DNA from 3 places in the Cupriavidus sp. 09_S30 genome. Region 1 is predicted to be linked to each of the others. Evidence: predicted binding sites of a transcription regulator. Region 1 holds the regulator's gene; each other region holds the start of a gene.
The links. The regulator LexA, encoded in region 1, represses DNA repair genes until DNA is damaged. The targets are predictions, from matches to a motif close to ACTGTATNNNNATACAGT.

Region 2: AC1Z3O_RS08830 (CppA family protein) is a predicted target of LexA. The motif match lies at 2,634-2,651, and genes of this name have one in related genera.
Region 3: AC1Z3O_RS16465 (ATP-dependent helicase) is a predicted target of LexA. The motif match lies at 2,682-2,699, and genes of this name have one in related genera.

Annotation. Positions count from the first base shown of each region.
Region 1 covers NZ_JBXOWI010000001.1:1,155,739-1,161,435, reverse strand. The annotation lists gene AC1Z3O_RS05450 (replicative DNA helicase) at 1-349, opposite strand, end outside; gene rplI (50S ribosomal protein L9) at 536-988, opposite strand; gene rpsR (30S ribosomal protein S18) at 1,022-1,300, opposite strand; gene priB (primosomal replication protein N) at 1,304-1,603, opposite strand; gene rpsF (30S ribosomal protein S6) at 1,692-2,066, opposite strand; gene AC1Z3O_RS05425 (asparaginase) at 2,169-3,167, opposite strand; gene lexA (transcriptional repressor LexA) at 3,373-4,029, shown strand; gene AC1Z3O_RS05415 (hypothetical protein) at 4,149-4,319, shown strand; gene AC1Z3O_RS05410 (hypothetical protein) at 4,404-4,538, shown strand; gene AC1Z3O_RS05405 (hypothetical protein) at 4,592-4,915, opposite strand; gene AC1Z3O_RS05400 (hypothetical protein) at 5,309-5,697, shown strand, end outside.
Region 2 covers NZ_JBXOWI010000001.1:1,834,300-1,839,996, forward strand. The annotation lists gene AC1Z3O_RS08820 (cytochrome c) at 1-430, shown strand, start outside; gene AC1Z3O_RS08825 (NAD(P)-binding protein) at 446-2,299, shown strand; gene AC1Z3O_RS08830 (CppA family protein) at 2,321-2,602, opposite strand; gene AC1Z3O_RS08835 (TetR/AcrR family transcriptional regulator) at 3,233-3,502, shown strand; gene AC1Z3O_RS08840 (porin) at 4,083-5,237, opposite strand; gene AC1Z3O_RS08845 (bifunctional 3-(3-hydroxy-phenyl)propionate/3-hydroxycinnamic acid hydroxylase) at 5,327-5,697, opposite strand, start outside.
Region 3 covers NZ_JBXOWI010000001.1:3,510,815-3,516,511, forward strand. The annotation lists gene AC1Z3O_RS16445 (LysE family transporter) at 1-506, opposite strand, end outside; gene AC1Z3O_RS16450 (hypothetical protein) at 581-1,156, opposite strand; gene AC1Z3O_RS16455 (thioredoxin domain-containing protein) at 1,275-1,820, shown strand; gene AC1Z3O_RS16460 (TlpA disulfide reductase family protein) at 2,016-2,558, shown strand; gene AC1Z3O_RS16465 (ATP-dependent helicase) at 2,721-4,835, shown strand; gene AC1Z3O_RS16470 (sigma-54-dependent transcriptional regulator) at 5,536-5,697, opposite strand, start outside.

The DNA of each region.
Region 1 (5,697 bases):
CGCGCACGATCTCCGCGTAGCGGCGGATATTGGCGGCGCTCGGCGTGTTCTGCGCCAGCGAGTTCAGGTAGGCCAGCCCGCCCACCTCCTCGGCCTTGCCGGCCACCTGCAGCATCTCGTAGACCGTGATGACGTCGGCGGGCTTGGTCGCGGAGATCAGGCGCGCGATGTTCTGGAAGATCAGCCGGTGGTCGAAGCGGTAGAAGTCCGCCTCCGACAGGAAGTCGGCAATGCGGTCCCAGGCGGCATTGTCCAGCAGCAGGCCGCCGAGCACCGATTGCTCGGCCTCTATGGAGTGCGGCGGAACCTTGAGGTTGTCTAGTTGGGGGTCGGCGACGGGCGCGTTCATGGGTGGGGATTATAACGGCGGCGGACACACGCCCGTCGGAAGAATTCGCCCCCGCGGCGCGCACCGGGACCGGTGCCGCCACGCGGCGGACAAGAAAAAAGGCAGAAGCCGCAGCTTCTGCCTTCTTGCGATCTGGCCTGGCCGGCGCCGCGCCCGCGAAGGCGCCGCCCCGGCATTGGTCGGATCTTAGACCTGCTCGCCCAGCACCGAGACGGTCACGTCGACCACCACGTCGGTGTGCAGCGCAACGCTGACCGGGTGGTCGCCCACCATCTTCAGCGGGCCGTTCGGCAGGCGGACCTGAGCCTTCTCAACCTTGAAGCCTTGCGGAGCCAGCGCTTCAGCGATGTCGGCGTTGGTCACCGAACCGAACAGGCGGCCATCCACACCCGACTTCTGGGAGATCTGGATGGTCAGGCCGTTCAGCTTCTCGCCTTCGGCTTGCGCAGCAGCCAGCTTCTCGGCGGCGGCCTTCTCGAGGTCGGCGCGCTTGGCCTCGAATTCTTCGATGGCGGTTTGCGTAGCGCGGCGGGCCTTCTTGCTCGGGATCAGGAAGTTACGGGCATAACCGTCCTTCACGCGAACGATGTCACCCAGGTTGCCCAGGTTGACGACTTTTTCAAGCAGAATGACTTGCATCGTATATTTCTCCTTTACCTAGGGCCTGAACGATCAGCTCTTGTGCAGGTCGGTGTACGGCATCAGCGCGAGGAAACGCGCACGCTTGATGGCCGTATCGAGCTGACGCTGATAGTGCGCCTTGGTACCGGTCAGACGAGCCGGCGTGATCTTGCCGTTGTCGCCGATGAAGTCCTTCAGGGTGTCCAGATCCTTGTAGTCGATCTGTTCCACGCCAGCCACGGTGAAGCGGCAGAAGCGCTTGCGCTTGAACAGCGGGTTCTGCTGCTGGAAGCGCTTCTTGTTCTTGTTGTCACGTTTGATGAATGCCATGATTCAATCCTTTTCGAATGCTTTACATCCAGTGATGTGAAAGACGAGAGCCTTGCTGTTGCGGTGCCTGCGGGCCAGAAAGCCTTCGCAGTCGAGCAGCGTGCCGAGCGGCATGCGCTCCAGGCGCTGGCCGATCTGGCCGATGCCCATCGCCGCGATGGCGAACTCGACCTGCCGGGGCGTCTGCGCCTCGACCGTCTCGCCCGCGTGCTGCAGCATGCAGTTCACGACAGGCACGCCGGCCGGCGTATAGCGCAGGGCTTCGCGTTCGACTAGGGTCGCGGATAGCCGCAACTGATTCAACGCGCGCCTCCTTGCTGGTCACCACCCTGTCCTGCCACGATCAGCCACGCCGATCCAGCCGGACAGCACACTTGCACCGCACCGCCTATCAGGCGGCCGGGGTCTCGCTGCTTTGTTGCGCGGCCTTGCGGGCTTCTTCGCGCTGCACTTCCTTCATCATCGGCGAGGGAGCGGTCTCGGCCTTCTTGGTCTGGACGATCAGGTGACGCAGCACGGCATCGTTGAACTTGAACGCGTGCTCGAGCTCGGCCAGGGTTTCCTTGCCGCATTCGATGTTCAGGCAAACGTAGTGAGCCTTGGCCAGCTTCTGGATCATGTAGGCCAGTTGACGGCGGCCCCAGTCTTCCACGCGGTGAACCTGGCCGTTCTGCGACGTGACCAGCGTCTTGTAACGCTCGATCATGGCCGGCACTTGTTCGCTCTGGTCCGGATGGACGATAAAGACGATTTCGTAATGACGCATTGACGCTCCTTTTGGGATGAGCCACCCGGGCGTCACGTCCGGTGCGGCAAGGTTGGATAGCCTGCCATTATAGCCGGCCAGCAACAATTGCCGCAAGCACGGTCACGACTGCGCGAACAGCTGCTGCAGGCGCGCCGGCTCGGCGGCAAGCCCCGGCTCGGCGCCGAGCGCGAGCAGCAGCAGCACGCGTGCCTTGTAGGGATTCAGGTCGCCAGCCGAAACGAACAGGCCGGCAGCCGGGTTCGGGTGCGCCGGTATCGACACATGCCCCGCCCCGGTGCGCGAACTGCGCACCACGGCCACCCCGGCGCGCACCGCGTCGGCCAGTGCCTCCGCCAGTGCCTCGTGGATGGAGCCGTTACCGGATGCCGCCACCACCAAGCCATCGATGCCGGCCGTCACCAGCGCGTCCACCACCGCCCGCGAGGGCTCAGCGTAACTTGACACCACCTCGACGCTTGGCCAGCGCGCCGGCAGCACCCACGGCTGCGACACCAGGCGCAGCGGCGCGCGCGTGAAGCACACCAGCTCATCCTGCACGAAGCCCAGTGGCCCACCCGCCGGCGACGCGAAGGCATCGACAGCGGAAGTGTGCGTCTTGACCGCATCGCGCGCCGCATGGATCTGCTGGTTCAGCACGACCAGCACGCCCCTCCCCACCGAACCCGGATGCGCAGCCACCCTGACAGCATCGAGCAGATTAAGGGGACCATCTGCGGACAGCGAGGTAGACGGCCGCATTGCCGCCGTCAGCACCACAGGGATCGCCACGGCACAAGACAAGTGCAACAGCATGGCCGTCTCTTCCAGCGTGTCGGTGCCGTGCGTGATGACGATGCCCGCCACATCCGGCTGGGCCGCCCAGAAGGCTACGCGCGCCTGCAGCGCGGCCCACAGCCCGAAGCTCATGTCCTTGCTGTCGATCTGCGCCACCTGCTCGGCCTCCACGCGCGCCACCAACCGCAGCGCCGGCACCGCATCCACCAGCGCCGACACCGGCACCGTGGCGGCCTGGTAGTGCGCGCTGCTCGCCGCGCTCGCGGAAGAGCCGGCGATGGTGCCGCCGGTGGCGAGCACGATGATGCGAGGGAGCTTGGACATGGATGAGCCCGGGCTGACTGGTCGATCAAGATGCCGATTGTAACCGCCCGCCGCGCGCCGGCCAGTTGTCCAAGGCGGCAGCCCGGGGCGAGCCGCGCATCCGGGCATGCTGCGCAAATACCACTTGCACTTCGTCACATACTGTATAAAATCACAGCATACTGTTTAAACATACAGTACCCCTGACACAGCGACCGACGATCCCATGGCGACCCTGACCCCGCGGCAACAACAGATCTTCGACCTGATCCGCAATACCATCCGGCACACGGGCTTTCCGCCCACGCGTGCCGAAATTGCGGCCGAGTTCGGCTTCTCCTCGCCGAACGCCGCCGAGGAGCACCTGCGGGCGCTGGCGCGCAAGGGCGTGATCGAGTTGACCCCCGGAGCCTCGCGCGGCATCCGGCTCAAGGTTTCGCGCAGCGACTCCGAACCGCCTGACCAGTTCTCGCTGCCGATGGCCGGCGTGATGCAACTGACATTGCCGCTGGTCGGCCGGGTGGCCGCCGGCAGCCCCATCCTTGCTGCCGAACACATCGACCGCCAATACCAGGTCGACGCCTCGGTCTTCGAGGAGCAGCCCGACTACCTGCTGCGCGTGCGCGGTCTCAGCATGCGCGACGCCGGCATCCTCGACGGCGACCTGCTCGCAGTCAAGCGCGCCAGCGAGGCCAGCAACGGCAAGATCGTGGTGGCGCGACTGGGCGAGGATGTCACGGTCAAGCGCTTCAAGCGACGGGGCGACACCATCGAACTGATCGCCGAGAACCCGGATTACCCGAGCATCGTCGTCAAGCCTGGACAGGAAGAGTTCTCGCTGGAAGGCATTGCCGTGGGGCTGATCCGCCCGGCCGGCTTCTAGCCAACCGCTTCCTTTCGCCGCCGCCAGGTCTGCAGCACGGCGGCACTTGCCTCACCGTTCCGACGGCGCCCGCCAAGCCGGCGCCATCCCTCGACTATTGTCAATCGATAGGTGCAAGCATGCCGCAAGCCAATCAGGTCTCCACCCGCCGCCCCGTCAAGCCAGTCCCCTTTCGTCAGTGCAAAGGCGTGCGCATCTATCAAGGCGCGCAGCGCCGGACCATGGTCGGCAGCATGGCCGCGATCTGTCGCATGCTGGAATTATCAGAACCGGGCAAACTGCCCGCTTGAACGCAGGCCACTGGCGACAAACATGCCGGCGCGCGCCGCGTGACGGCCAGTTTCTGCGTCGCAGCGCTGCGACCGGGCGAGCCGTTGAAAGACCTGCTGAGCCCCACGGATACCCTGCCCTGTGCCGCCAAGCGCGAGGGCAGGAACTGCGTGACCTGGGTAAGCGTCAAGCGGGACCTGCCGCAATACCAGATCAAGCAGCGGCTGCACGTGACCTGACGCGCCTCTTCCCTCGGCACTGGCGCGCCGGGCCACCGCCAGGACGGCAAATCTCAGCCGCCAGCCTCATGTTCACCGGCCAGCCGCCCATGCGCAGCGCCCCAAGACTCCGGATGGTCGAGCGGCGCAGCATGGCCGTTCCCCTCGATCGCGCCCTCGACGGCATGCTTGGCGGCTAAGCGGGCCTGCACAGCTTCCATGATCGCGCACACGGCGGGCTCCGTGCCCGCCGGCGCGGCTACGCCGGTGGCGGCCTTGGCTTTCGCGCCAAGCGGGTAGAAGACGAACGCCGCGCCGGCCGGCACGCCGGCCTCCTTCGCGAGTCGTCGGTTGAGCTTGCGCAGGTATTGCTTCTTCGTGATCGTGATCTTCGCCATTGGCATCTCCTTGTTTTCCGGGAATGCTAGCACGGCGGCGAGGTCGGCCCCGCCGGCCGGGGGAATGGGCCTCATCCGAGGGACGCCACGCGTGGGCTGCGGCTTTCGCGCGACTCGCCACAACGAGCCCAACGTGGGCTGGCGCTTCGCACTGGACAACATATACCCCGGCGCCAGAATCGATCTGGGCGACGAGGGGGACAGAATGGATGGTCGACGACCCCTGGCGGGGGATTCGAATGCGCTGCAATCACGCCCACACATGACTGGCAGGCGCATGCAGGCATGATCTTGTGGTGCTCGGCTGGCCGGCATCCCACCCGACCTTCTCATCTGAAGCGGAAGGCGTTGAGCTACTGGCCGCAAGCTTTAAGAACCGGCGCGAAGGACTGTGTGATCGGCTACGTCAACTCAGTACTGATCATGCCGATCACCGCGATCATGATCCCCGCCATAGTCTCGGTGATCACCCCGGTCGCGATCCCCATGATCCCCGTGATCCCCGCGGTCCCTATCGTAGTAAGCATGATCGCCATGATGCTCGTCCCCATAGGGGGCTACGACGCAACCGCTCAAGAACGCGGCGGAGGCAGCAAGCATCACAAGAATGAACTTCATAGATCTCTCCGTCTCGCCAATGGCCTGTTTCCAGCATACGCACTGGCTTGTACGCCGGGTGTAAGCAATCGTTTCGCAGAAGAGAGAAGAGAGGTGCGCGCCGACCATGCGACGACGCACAAATCCAAGCAAGGAAGCCCGCCGGATCTACATGCGAATCTGGT
Region 2 (5,697 bases), 680 kb from region 1:
GCCCGCGCGCGGCGAGGCCTCGGCGTTCCGCTACGACGCAGCCACGGCGCAGCAATTGCAGCTGGGTCGCTTCGACGCGGTGGGTGCGCGGCTCTACGCGCAGTACTGCATGCCGTGCCATGGCGCGGGCGGCAAGGGCTTTGCCCGTGTGTTCCCGCCGCTGGCGGGCAACCCCGCGGTGCTTGACCCCGATCCGGCCTCGCTGATCAACCTGCTGCTGGGCGGCGCCGTGACTGCGGCTGTCGACACCGCGGCGACCGACTATCACATGCCCGGCTACGGCTGGGCCCTGAACGACCAGGAACTGGCGGACGTCTTGAGCTTCGTGCGCGGCGGCTGGGGCAACCGCGCCGCCGCCGTGCGCGACAGCGATGTCGCGGCGCGCCGCGCGGCGATGGGCATCCGCCTGGAAGCCGAGGCCAGTCGCTGAACCGGGCGCCGATCCATGACCATTACACGAAGAGACTTCCTCAACGGCGCCGCGCTCGCGGTGGGCGCGAGCCTGACCCCCGGCTGGCTGCGCGCGGCGGAGGCAGGACAGGCGACGGCCGGCGCCATCTACCCACCGGCGCTGACCGGGCTGCGCGGCAACCAGCCAGGCAGCTACACGCTGGCGCACAGCCTGGCCCGCGAAGGCGTGCAATATCCCAGCGTGATGGCGCGCGAGGCGTTCGACCTGGTGGTGGTAGGCAGCGGCATCAGCGGACTGGCCGCGGCGTGGTTCTACCAGCGCCGCTACGGCCGCGAGGCGCGCATCCTCATCCTCGACAACCACGACGACTTCGGCGGCCACGCCCGTCGCAATGAATTCACCGTGCGTGGCCGCAAGCTCGTCACCTACGGCGGCAGCGCCGAGATGCCGGCCGGGGCGGCGGACAGCGCGCCGCTGCGCACGCTGCTGGACGGCATCGGGCTGGCGGAGCGCGGCTCGCCGGCCGCGCCCTCCCATGGCGCCCCCGGGCTCGGACGGGCAGTCTTCTTCGACCGCGAGCATTTCGGCACCGACCGCCTCGTCCCTGGCGACCCCTTCGGGGAGTCCCTCGGTGGATCCCTGGGCGCCGGGCGCGCGCCGTCGCCCGAGGCCGTGCGCCGCTTCCTGGCCGCGGCTCCGCTGCCCGCCGCCGAACGCGAGGCGCTGGCGAAGCTGGCCCAGGGCAACACGGACTACCTGGCGGGCATGGACGCGCAGGCGCGCGCCGCCTACCTGCGGCGCACCCGCTATGCGGTGTTCCTGCGCGACAAGGCCGGCCTGGGGCTGGCGGGCGTGCGCTTCCTGCGCAGCCGCAGCAATGACAGCTATGCGCTGGACGCCGACGGCATTTCGGTATGGGACGCCATCGCCATCGGGCTGCCGGCCGGCGCAGGCATGCCGCCCGTCCCGCTCGATCCACGCCTGGGCAAGTCGCCGGCCTCGTTGCTGCGCTTCGCCGATGGCAATGCCACCCTCGCGCGGCGGCTGGTGCAGATGCTGATCCCGGCCGTGGATCGGGCGGGGCAGTCGGCAACGCCCGCCGGCGCAGGCGGGCAGGCCCGCTTCGACTACGCCCAGCTCGACCGCGACGGCGCCCGCGTGCGGCTGCGCCTGAACAGCACGGCGGTTGCCGTCGAGCCCGGCCCGCACATCGCGCGGGTTACCTACGGCTGGCGCGGCAACCTGCACCGCGTGGAGGCCCGCCACGTCGTGCTGGCCGGCTACAACATGATGGTGCCGTTCCTGATGCCGGGCCTGCCGCAGGCCCAGCGGCAGGCGCTGCGCGACGAGGTGAAGGCGCCGCTGATCTACACCAAGGTGGCGCTGGACAACTGGCGCGCCTTCGAGACCCTGGGCGCCGGCCGCATCCACGCGCCGACCATGGCCTACAGCGACCTGTGGCTGGAAGCCGGCGAGGGCGCGCGCGCCGACGACCCGGTGGTGTTGCACATGCTGTATGTGCCCACCGTGCCCGATAGCGGCATGCATGCACGCGAGCGCTTCCGCGCGGGCCGGGCGCTGCTGCTGGGCACGCCGTTCGCCGAACTGGAGCGCGGCATCCGCACGCAGCTCGACCGCCTGCTCGCGCCGGCCGGTGCCGACTCAGAGCGGCTGATCCGCGCCATTACCGTCAACCGCTGGTCGCATGGCTACAGCTACCGGTCCTCGGACATCGACGATGACGCCGCAGGCGCGGCAGCGGCGCTGGCCGCGGCGCGCGCCAGCGCTGGCAATGTCGCCATCGCCGGGGCGGACAGTGCCGGCAGTCCGTCGCTGGTGGCGGCCGTCGAACAGGCCCTGCGCGCGGTGGAATCGCTGCCGGGCTGAATGGCAGCGCCCGGCTGGCACTCAGTGGGCCGGGCGTTCGTGGCTATTGAGGATCAGGCGGATGCGGGCCAGATAGCGGTCGCCCACGGCACGGTCCGCGCGGCGCGCCTCGGCGCGCATGGCCACGCGGGAGGGCGGGCGGATGGAGAGCGCGCGGCAGATGCTGGACAGATAGGGCTTGGGCTTGCCTTCGCCCGCCAGCCGCCGCGCTGCGTCCGCCAGCGCGGCGTCACCGATGCGCTGGCGCAGCCAGGCCAGGACTTGACGGTCGTACTCGTTCTGCACGCGGACCAGGTGTTCCATGACAGCCTCGCACATGTATATCCATACAGTACCTGTAAATATATACAGTACGCGGCGGATTTCAAGGCCCCTGTTGTCGAGTGACACAATTCCTGCGACTGGCGACAGAATTCGTGAAAAGTCGTGACACAAATAGCGAATATTTCCGCTCAGGATGGTCAGCGGCACGATGGTCCCGACAATGATTCCGGCGCGCCAGCCCAGGAGCACCACCACCACCGTCATGACGCCGATACGTTTATCGAGCGAATCTGACAGCGCGAGCCCAAGCGAGCGGCTGATCGTCTTGATGTCATCGCCGTTCGCAAGTCTGTCCACTAGTTCAGCTGCTTGCTCGCTAGCCATGTAGGCGGTGACGCGAATGACCTGTGCGCGGCAGTTGGCTACCGCCTCGAATTTTTGGTCGCTGGAGGTGTTCCACTGCCCGGAGGAAAAGCTGTACGGCAAGAGGCGGCCGTAGACAAATCGATTCTCCAACCAGGAAAGCCATGGACGGCCGTATTCTCGGGCGCATAGTGGCCAATTGATGCCATTTGAGCAATGGTGTTCAGTTGAGGGCTTCACACGAAGGATTTCAGCCATGGAGCCACTCTTACGATCAATTCCCGCGTCCAGCGGGCCGCATTTGAGTTGTTCGCCGAGACGGGTAAGAGGCAGGCGCTTGCGCAGGCGGCCAACATCGCGCGCGAAACGGTCTATAACAACGTCCCATCGCCCGAGGCGCTATTTGAGAGCGTCGCTGCACGGATGACAGAAGAAATTCATGGGCGCGTAGTCGCGAGCTTCGCAAATGTAACTGACCCCGCACAGCGCCTGGCCAACGGCATCCGCGCCCATGACGAGCCCCACTGGGAGGCGCTTCCTCTGCCCCTTTGCCATCAGCCACCAGGCGTTGCATGACATGTGGACGGGCCCGACCATGCGTGACGTGCGTGGCGGCCTTGCGCAGAATCAGTGCCGTCCGAGCCCTCGGCGATCGCCCTCATCGCGGGCGCCGTACAGGCTTCGACCTTCTTGGTGCTAGGAGGGCATCGGACCTGGCGGGACGGGCAGCGATACCGCCGAGCCGGTGCTGCGCGGAATCGGCGTCGAAGCCGACGCTGCCCGGCGTTACGCGACGGCCGAGCGGCCACCGCTGGCGGTGTGTCCGTAACCCGATGCACTGGCTTCTTCTTCCCCATTCGAACATTCGGAAGAATCGTCGTGAGGACGGATGCCTCGGATACACGCGCGTCCACGGATCGCATCGTATGCCGCTCCCCCTCGATGCGCTTTCGGCCCGCACGCCCCGCAATCTATCGATCATCGAGCTCGGGCACTGACAACGGATGCATATCGTCGCACACCTGCACCCGGGCTCATGATGAAGGCGTAAGGGATAGCCACGCTGGTTTCACCATGGCCCCTTCATCACAAAAGTCAAAAGCGACTCGGACAGGCACCGGAAGTCGGAACATTCGGCTCTCAGCGTCGAGACGTATCAGAAGATATGGCGAATCCCTGCTGCAACGCCGACCATCGACGTCTGCCCGACCCCTGGCGCGTAACTATTATTCAGAAAAAGGCTTGCCGCAAAGCCAGACGCCGCTGATTCGAGCATCAATCCGGCGTTCCGCGCATAAGCCGTGGACAGATACAGATCCGTCCTCTTGCCCAAGCTATATCTCGTCATGAAAATCAGTTGCCATGGATTCGCGACGGCAGCATTGCCGTTCAGGGTCCGGACTTTCTCGTAGTCATACTCAAGCGTCAGCTCGACGACTGGAGTCAATTGGTAATTTGCGCCCAACCAGTAGTAGTCATCGCGCAGGACTGTCAAGCCATTCTGATCCTTGTTTTGCCCCCAACGATACCCACCCATTACCTTAGCCTTGCCATCGAACGTATAGCTGGCCGCGGCCGCTGCGCGCTTATTGGTACCACTGCCCTGAGCGATCGACGGGTTGTACTGATCGTAGTCCACAGTGAAGCCGAAAGCGCCAGGCATATATATCAGTGCTGCACCATACCCAGTGTCATCGCGGAACCGCCCCGGCATCTCGCCATTGCCACCGACCATGACTTGCTGTGCAAACGGACTCGTAGGAGGCAAAGATAAGCCAACACCGAAGGACCAATGAGCAATCGCTGTCAATGGTCCTGCTGCGGCCGCGTACTGGACTGTATTGTTCTCCCGGAAGTTCGGACCGGCTATGACTGCGATCGGTTCATACTGAACTGCGTAGCCCGCAGGCATGAAATTAGCCAATCCCAAGAAGAGGGACGTGTACTGTCGCCCGAAGGTTAGTTGGCCGAAACGATTGCTGCGCAGCCCGACGTAGGCCTGTCGATCAAAGAGTGTGCTCGGCAACTCCAAGGCGCCGGTATCGGCCTGGAACCCGCTCTCTAGTACGAAAAGCGACTTCAGCCCCCCACCCAGATCTTCCTCCCCCCGTAGCCCCCAACGTGAGCCAGCAACGCCGCCAGAGTTCATGCGGACAACGCTATGTCCTTGCCCTGAGTTGTAAAGGTTCGTCGGCAACGGCACCGTGCCGACCCGATTGACATACTCGACGTTGGTATCAACTACACCGTATAGCGTAACACTGGACTGCGCCGATGCGGGTACTGCGCCTAGCGCGAGTACCGCGGACATGACTGAACGAATTCTCACTTTCTTGTCTCCCAATGTAGTAGTTGTAATGCGTTGATAGTCGGAGCCCGGAGTGATCCGGCAAGTTGATGTCAGCCGGAGGTGTCCAACGCCGGACGCAAGCCTTCTGGCAGCTGGCTGCCCACTCCCAGTAGCGCAAGCGACTCGCGCACGATGTCGTCAAGCGCTTCGAGGGGGCCATCGTGAAGCACGGTGCGATCAGGGCGTACGACCGCAATCCAGCCGACAGGCGCGGCGCCCGGCACAAGTTGATCGGACATGTCTTCCCACGAATGTCCACCTTGCCCTTCGTTCGCCTCCTGAGGTCGGTGCGCGGCTTGCCCGCAATGGCGCAGTTGAATGATGTCGCCGCCGGCCTGCCGCCAAGCCGCGAGAAGGCCGCGGCCGAGCAGTGGCGACGGATCACAGCCGAATCCCGCGAGCACCAGTCGCGCACCCAGCG
Region 3 (5,697 bases), 2.4 Mb from region 1:
CCATGCATCACGATCAGGTCGACCGCGCACATGGTGACGGCCAGGACTGCCAGCTGTGGCGCCAGCGCGTGGGTCGGATCGATGAACTGCGGCAAGACCGCGACCATGAAGATGATGCCCTTCGGGTTGGTCACATTGGTCAGCAGGCCGGTGGCGAAACGCCGGCGCGGGCTCATCACGGCGGCGCGCGCCCGGCCCTCGCCCTCTTCCGGCGCGGCATCCACCTTGGCACGCCATTGCTGGATGCCCAGGTAGATCAGGTACAGCGCACCAACGGTCTTGACCACGGCGAAGGCATGCTCGGAGGCGATCAGCAGCGCCCCCAGCCCGCCGCCGGCCACCAGCAGGATGATCACCAGCCCCGCCTGCAGGCCGAAGATGGTCGTGCTGGTCTTGCGCAGGCCATAGGAAAGGCCGTGGCTCATCGACAGCACCGCCCCGGAGCCCGGTGACAGGGCGATCAGCCAGCAGGCCGCGAAATATGCCAGCCAGATTTCCACACGCATTGCATTGCTCCTTGCTTGTTCAATGATCTCAATGATCGGTTCTCAGGCTTCCACGCCCGCGCACGGTGCCGCGCTCAGAACGGATGGAAGCCATCGAGGAATTGGGCCACCTGCTCGGACTGGCGCCGGTCGCGCGCGGCATCGCCCGCCTCCAGCACCACCGCCTGGTAGACGTGCCTGCCCGAGGCGACCAGGCGCGCGGTCAAGCGCCGCGGCGATTGGTCCTGCGGCGACACTGCCGCAACCTCCAGTTCCACGCCTTCCAGCGCCACCGGCGGCTGGGCCGCCGACATCACCTTGACCCGGCGGGCACGCGGCGCCTCGCCGGAATGCACGCCCAGATTGGCAAGCAGGCCCGCCTGCATGGCGGCGAGCGCCTCGCTGCGCTGGGCGGCGTCGTCGTCCGGCAAGGTCAGCACCCCCACGGCGAACAGCGTGTCGTCCACCCGCGCTGCCTCCATCGTCATCGGCAGGTGGCGGCCCGCGATGGCCACCTCGCGGGCGGCGACACTGGGCTTGCCCGGGTAGAGCGCGGCGTAGCCGCCTTCATTCGACAGTACCGTGCGCCAGTCGTAGCGCGGCGAACAGGCTGCAATGAAAAGCACCAGCGCGGCCAGCGGCAGGTAGGCGTTTCGGCGAGGGCGGGGCATCTTGGCAGGGTGGCGGAGTCGGGGTTGGGTGGATGGCCGCTGGCGCTACGCGGGGCGGCGCAAGCGGCTATTATCCGGGATTGCCTGCCATCGCGCGCAACCCGACCCAGGCCTGCCCATGCCAGCCGCTGCTCCAATTTCTCTCCGCGCCGCCCGCCCCTCGCTGCACTTGCGCCGGCGATCGGCGCTGCGCCGGTGGCTGGCCCCGCTGGCAAGCCTGGCGCTGGCTGCCTGCGCGGCAGTCACGTCCATGGCGGCCATGGCGGCCACCCCGCTGCCCGCCGCCACCGACCTGGGCGAGCACGGCCGGGAAGCCGGCCGACGCGGCCAGCCGCTGGTGCTGCTGCTGTCGCTGCCGGACTGCAGCTATTGCGAGGCCGTGCGGCGAAATTACCTGGGCCCGATGGCGGCCGCCGGCCAGATCACCGCGCGCGAGTTGGACATTGCCGCCGACACGCCGCTGCGTGGCGCCGACGGCAAGCAGACCACCGCGCGCGCCTGGGCCCGCGCGCGCGGGCAGGCATTCGCCCCCACGGTGCTGTTCCTCGACGCACGGGGGCACGACGCCGCGCCGCCCTTGCGCGGCATGCAGGCCGATTTCTACGGCGCCTACCTGGATCAGCGGCTGGACGAGGCACGTGCCGCGCTGGCCGCACCGCGGTAGCCGCGCCGAGGTAGCCGCGCCTTCCCGGCGCAGCCGGACAGTCCGCGCAGGTCCTGTGTCAGATTGCCGCAGGACCGCCCCCCTGCCGGCGCTCACCGGCAGTCGCGGGCGCAAGGCATTAGAATGTCTGTTGATCGAGGCCGGCGGCACCGCCCGCGCGCCCCGGCCCCCCACATTCCGATGTACCGCACGACCATGACGATGCCTGCCTCTCCTGCCGCCTCGCCCGCCGCGCGCAAGCGCTGGCCGCTGATTGCCACCCTGCTGGTGCTGGCCCTGCTGGGCTGGTTCGGCTACCGCGCCATCGCGCCCGCCAATACCGTGCCGGCGGCCACCTTCACGCTGCTGTCCGGCGAGAAAGTCAGCACCGCCGACCTCAAGGGCAAGGTCTACTTGATCAACTTCTGGGCCACCAGTTGCGCCACCTGCGTCAAGGAAATGCCCGACATGGTGCGGACCTACCAGCAGTTCAAGGACAAGGGCCTGGAATTCGTCGCCGTGGCGATGAGCTATGACCCACCGATGTACGTGATGAACTATGCGCAAACCCGCCAGCTCCCCTTCAAGGTAGCGATGGATTCCAACGGCACCGCCGCCAAGGCCTTCGGCGACGTGCAGCTGACCCCGACCACCTTCGTCGTCGACAAGGATGGCCGCATCCTGAAGCGCTATGTGGGCGAGCCCGAGTGGGATGCGCTGCACAAGCTGCTGGACGGCGCGCTGGCCAAGTCCGCCTGAGCGGCTCTCCGACCAGCCCACGCAAGCCGCCCACCCGGGCGGCTTTTTTGTTGCCGCGCCACGGCGCGGCGGCGTCGGCGCCGCATGCCGGGCGGATCCTGGCGGGCCGGCTTGCGCGCGCATGCTGTATGGATATACAGTTAGCGCCAGCCCGCCTTCACCATGCCCGTGTCTCCGGAACTCGACCTCCCAGCCGCCTCGTCCGCCACACCCGCCGCCGACGCGCGCCCCGCGCCGCCCGCCCACCTGGCGGGCCTGAACCCCGAACAACGCGCCGCGGCCGAGCACGATGGCGCGCGGCCGCTGCTGATCATCGCCGGCGCCGGCTCGGGCAAGACCAACACGCTGGCGCACCGCGTCGCCCACCTGGTGCTGTCCGGTGCCGATCCGCGCCGCATCCTGCTGCTGACCTTCTCGCGCCGCGCCGCCGCCGAGATGGGCCGGCGCGTGGAGCGCATCGTCGACCGCGCGGTAGGCGGCAGCGGTGCCGGCCGCGCGGCGCTGCAGTGGGCGGGCACCTTCCACGCCATCGGCGCGCGCCTGCTGCGCGAGTACGCCGAAACGCTCGGCCTCTCGCCGGCCTTCACCATCAGCGACCGCGGCGACGCCGCCGACCTGATGCACATGGTGCGCCACGACCTCGGCCTGTCCGAGCAGGGCACGCGCTTCCCGCGCAAGGAGACCTGCCTGGCCATCTACTCGCGCGTGGTCAACACGCAGGCGCCGCTGGACGAGGTGCTCAAGCGCCAGTTCCCGCGCTATGCGATGTGGGAAGACGCCTTGCGCAAGCTGTTCGCGGCCTACGTCGACGCCAAGCAGGAACAGCAGGTACTCGACTACGACGACCTGCTGCTCTACTGGGCGCAGGCGCTCGCCGAACCGGCGCTGGCGGCCGACATGGGCGCGCGCTTCGACCATGTGCTGGTCGACGAGTACCAGGACACCAACGCGCTGCAGGCCGCCGTCCTGCTGGCGCTCAAGCCGGACGGGCGCGGCCTGACCGTGGTCGGCGACGATGCGCAGTCGATCTACGCCTTCCGCGGCGCCACCGTGCGCAACATCCTCGACTTTCCCGACCGCTTCACCCCGCCCGCAGCGCGCGTCACGCTGGAGCGCAACTACCGCTCCACCCAGCCCATCCTGGCCGCGGCCAATGCCGTGATCGCCCAGGCCGCCGAGCGCTACAGCAAGGAACTGTGGTCGGAACGCGCCTCGGCCGAAAAGCCGGGCGTGGTGGTGGTGGCCGACGAGGCCGAGCAGGCCCGCTATGTGGTCGAGCAGGTGCTGGCGCGGCGCGAGGCAGGCCTGGCGCTGCTCTCGCAGGCAGTGCTGTTCCGCGCGGCCGACCACAGCGCCCAGCTGGAGATCGAGCTGACCCGGCGCAATATTCCCTTCGTGAAGTTCGGGGGGCTCAAGTTCCTGGAGTCGGGCCACGTCAAGGACGTGCTGGCCGTGCTGCGCTGGCTGCAGAATCCGCGCGACCGCATCGCCGGCTTTCGCGCGCTGCAGCTGCTGCCCGGCTTCGGCCCCAAGACCGCCGGGCGCGCGCTCGATGCCATCGCGATCGCCACCGAGCCGCTCTTCGCGCTGGAGTCCTTTGCGCCGCCGCCCGCTGCCGCGCCCGCCTGGGAAGACCTGCTGGCACTGGCGCGCGCGCTGCTGGCACCGGCCTCGGCCTGGCCCGCGGAGTTCGAACAGGTGGTGGCCTGGTACCAGCCCCACCTGGAACGCATGCACGATGATGCCGCCGCGCGCCAGGCCGACCTGCAGCAACTGGAGCGCATCGCCGCCACCTATGCCTCGCGCGAGCGCTTCCTGACCGAGCTGACGCTGGACCCGCCCGATGCCTCCAGCGACGAGTCCGGCGTGCCGCTGCGCGACGAGGACTACCTGATCCTGTCCACCATCCACTCTGCCAAGGGCCAGGAGTGGAAGGCGGTCTACCTGCTCAATGCGGTGGACGGCTGCCTGCCGTCGGACCTGGCCACCGGCACCACCGAAGAGATCGAGGAAGAACGCCGCCTGCTCTATGTGGCGATGACGCGGGCGCGCGACCACCTCGACGTGGTCGTGCCGCAGCGCTTCTACGTGCACCAGCAGCCCGGCTACGGCGACCGCCACGTGTATGCCTCGCGCACGCGCTTCCTGCCTAACCGCGTGATGGGCAACTTCCACAGCCACGCCTGGCCGCCGCCCCCGCCGGTGGAGGCGGCACCGGCGCGGGCGACCTTGCCGGCGGTGGACCTGGCGGCGCGGATGCGGAAGATGTGGCGTTGAGGGGGAGGGAGGCGCTTGTTGTCTCCCCTCTCCCGCTTGCGGGAGAGGGGCCGGGGGAGAGGGCGGGCGCTTGCGAAAGGCGACGTGCTGGACACAACCGGGGGCTTCGCCTTTGCCTCGGCGGGCTGGATAACACCGAGGGCTTCGATGTTTGTGGCGCCTTGCTGGACCACCCCTCACCCCAACCCTCTCCCCATGAGGGGAGAGGGAGCCAAGACACTATGCTTGACCGACGGTGTTGGCGCATCTTGTCGGCTTCGTCTTGGCCACGGCGTGTTGGACAACACCGACGGCTTCGATGTTTGTGGTGCCTTGCTAGACCACCCCTCACCCCGGCCCTCTCCCCATGAGGGGAGAGGGGGTCAAGACCTCGTGCTTGGCCAACCGTGTTGGCGCTTCTTGTCGGCTTCGTCTTTGCCTCGGCGTGCTGGATAACACCGACGGCTTCGATGTTTGTGGTGCCTTGCTAGACCACCCCTCACCCCAACCCTCTCCCCATGAGGGGAGAGGGAGCCAAGACACTATGCTTGACCGACGGTGTTGGCGCTTCTTGTCGGCTTCGTCTTTGCCTCGGCGTGCTGGACAACACCGACGGCTTCGATGTTTGTGGTGCCTTGCTAGACCACCCCTCGCCCCCGCTCTCTCCCCATGAGGAGAGAGGGAGCCAAGACCTCGTGCCTGGCGATCGGTTTTGGCGTCTCTACAACCCGTACCGCTTGATCTTCTCGTACAGCGTCGCCTTGCCCACCTGCAGCAGGTCGGCCGCCTGGCTGACGGCGCCGCCGGTGCGTGCGAGCGTGTCGGCAATCAGCGCGCGTTCGTAGTGTTCCATGCGTTCCTTCAACGGCGCGCCATCGTCGGC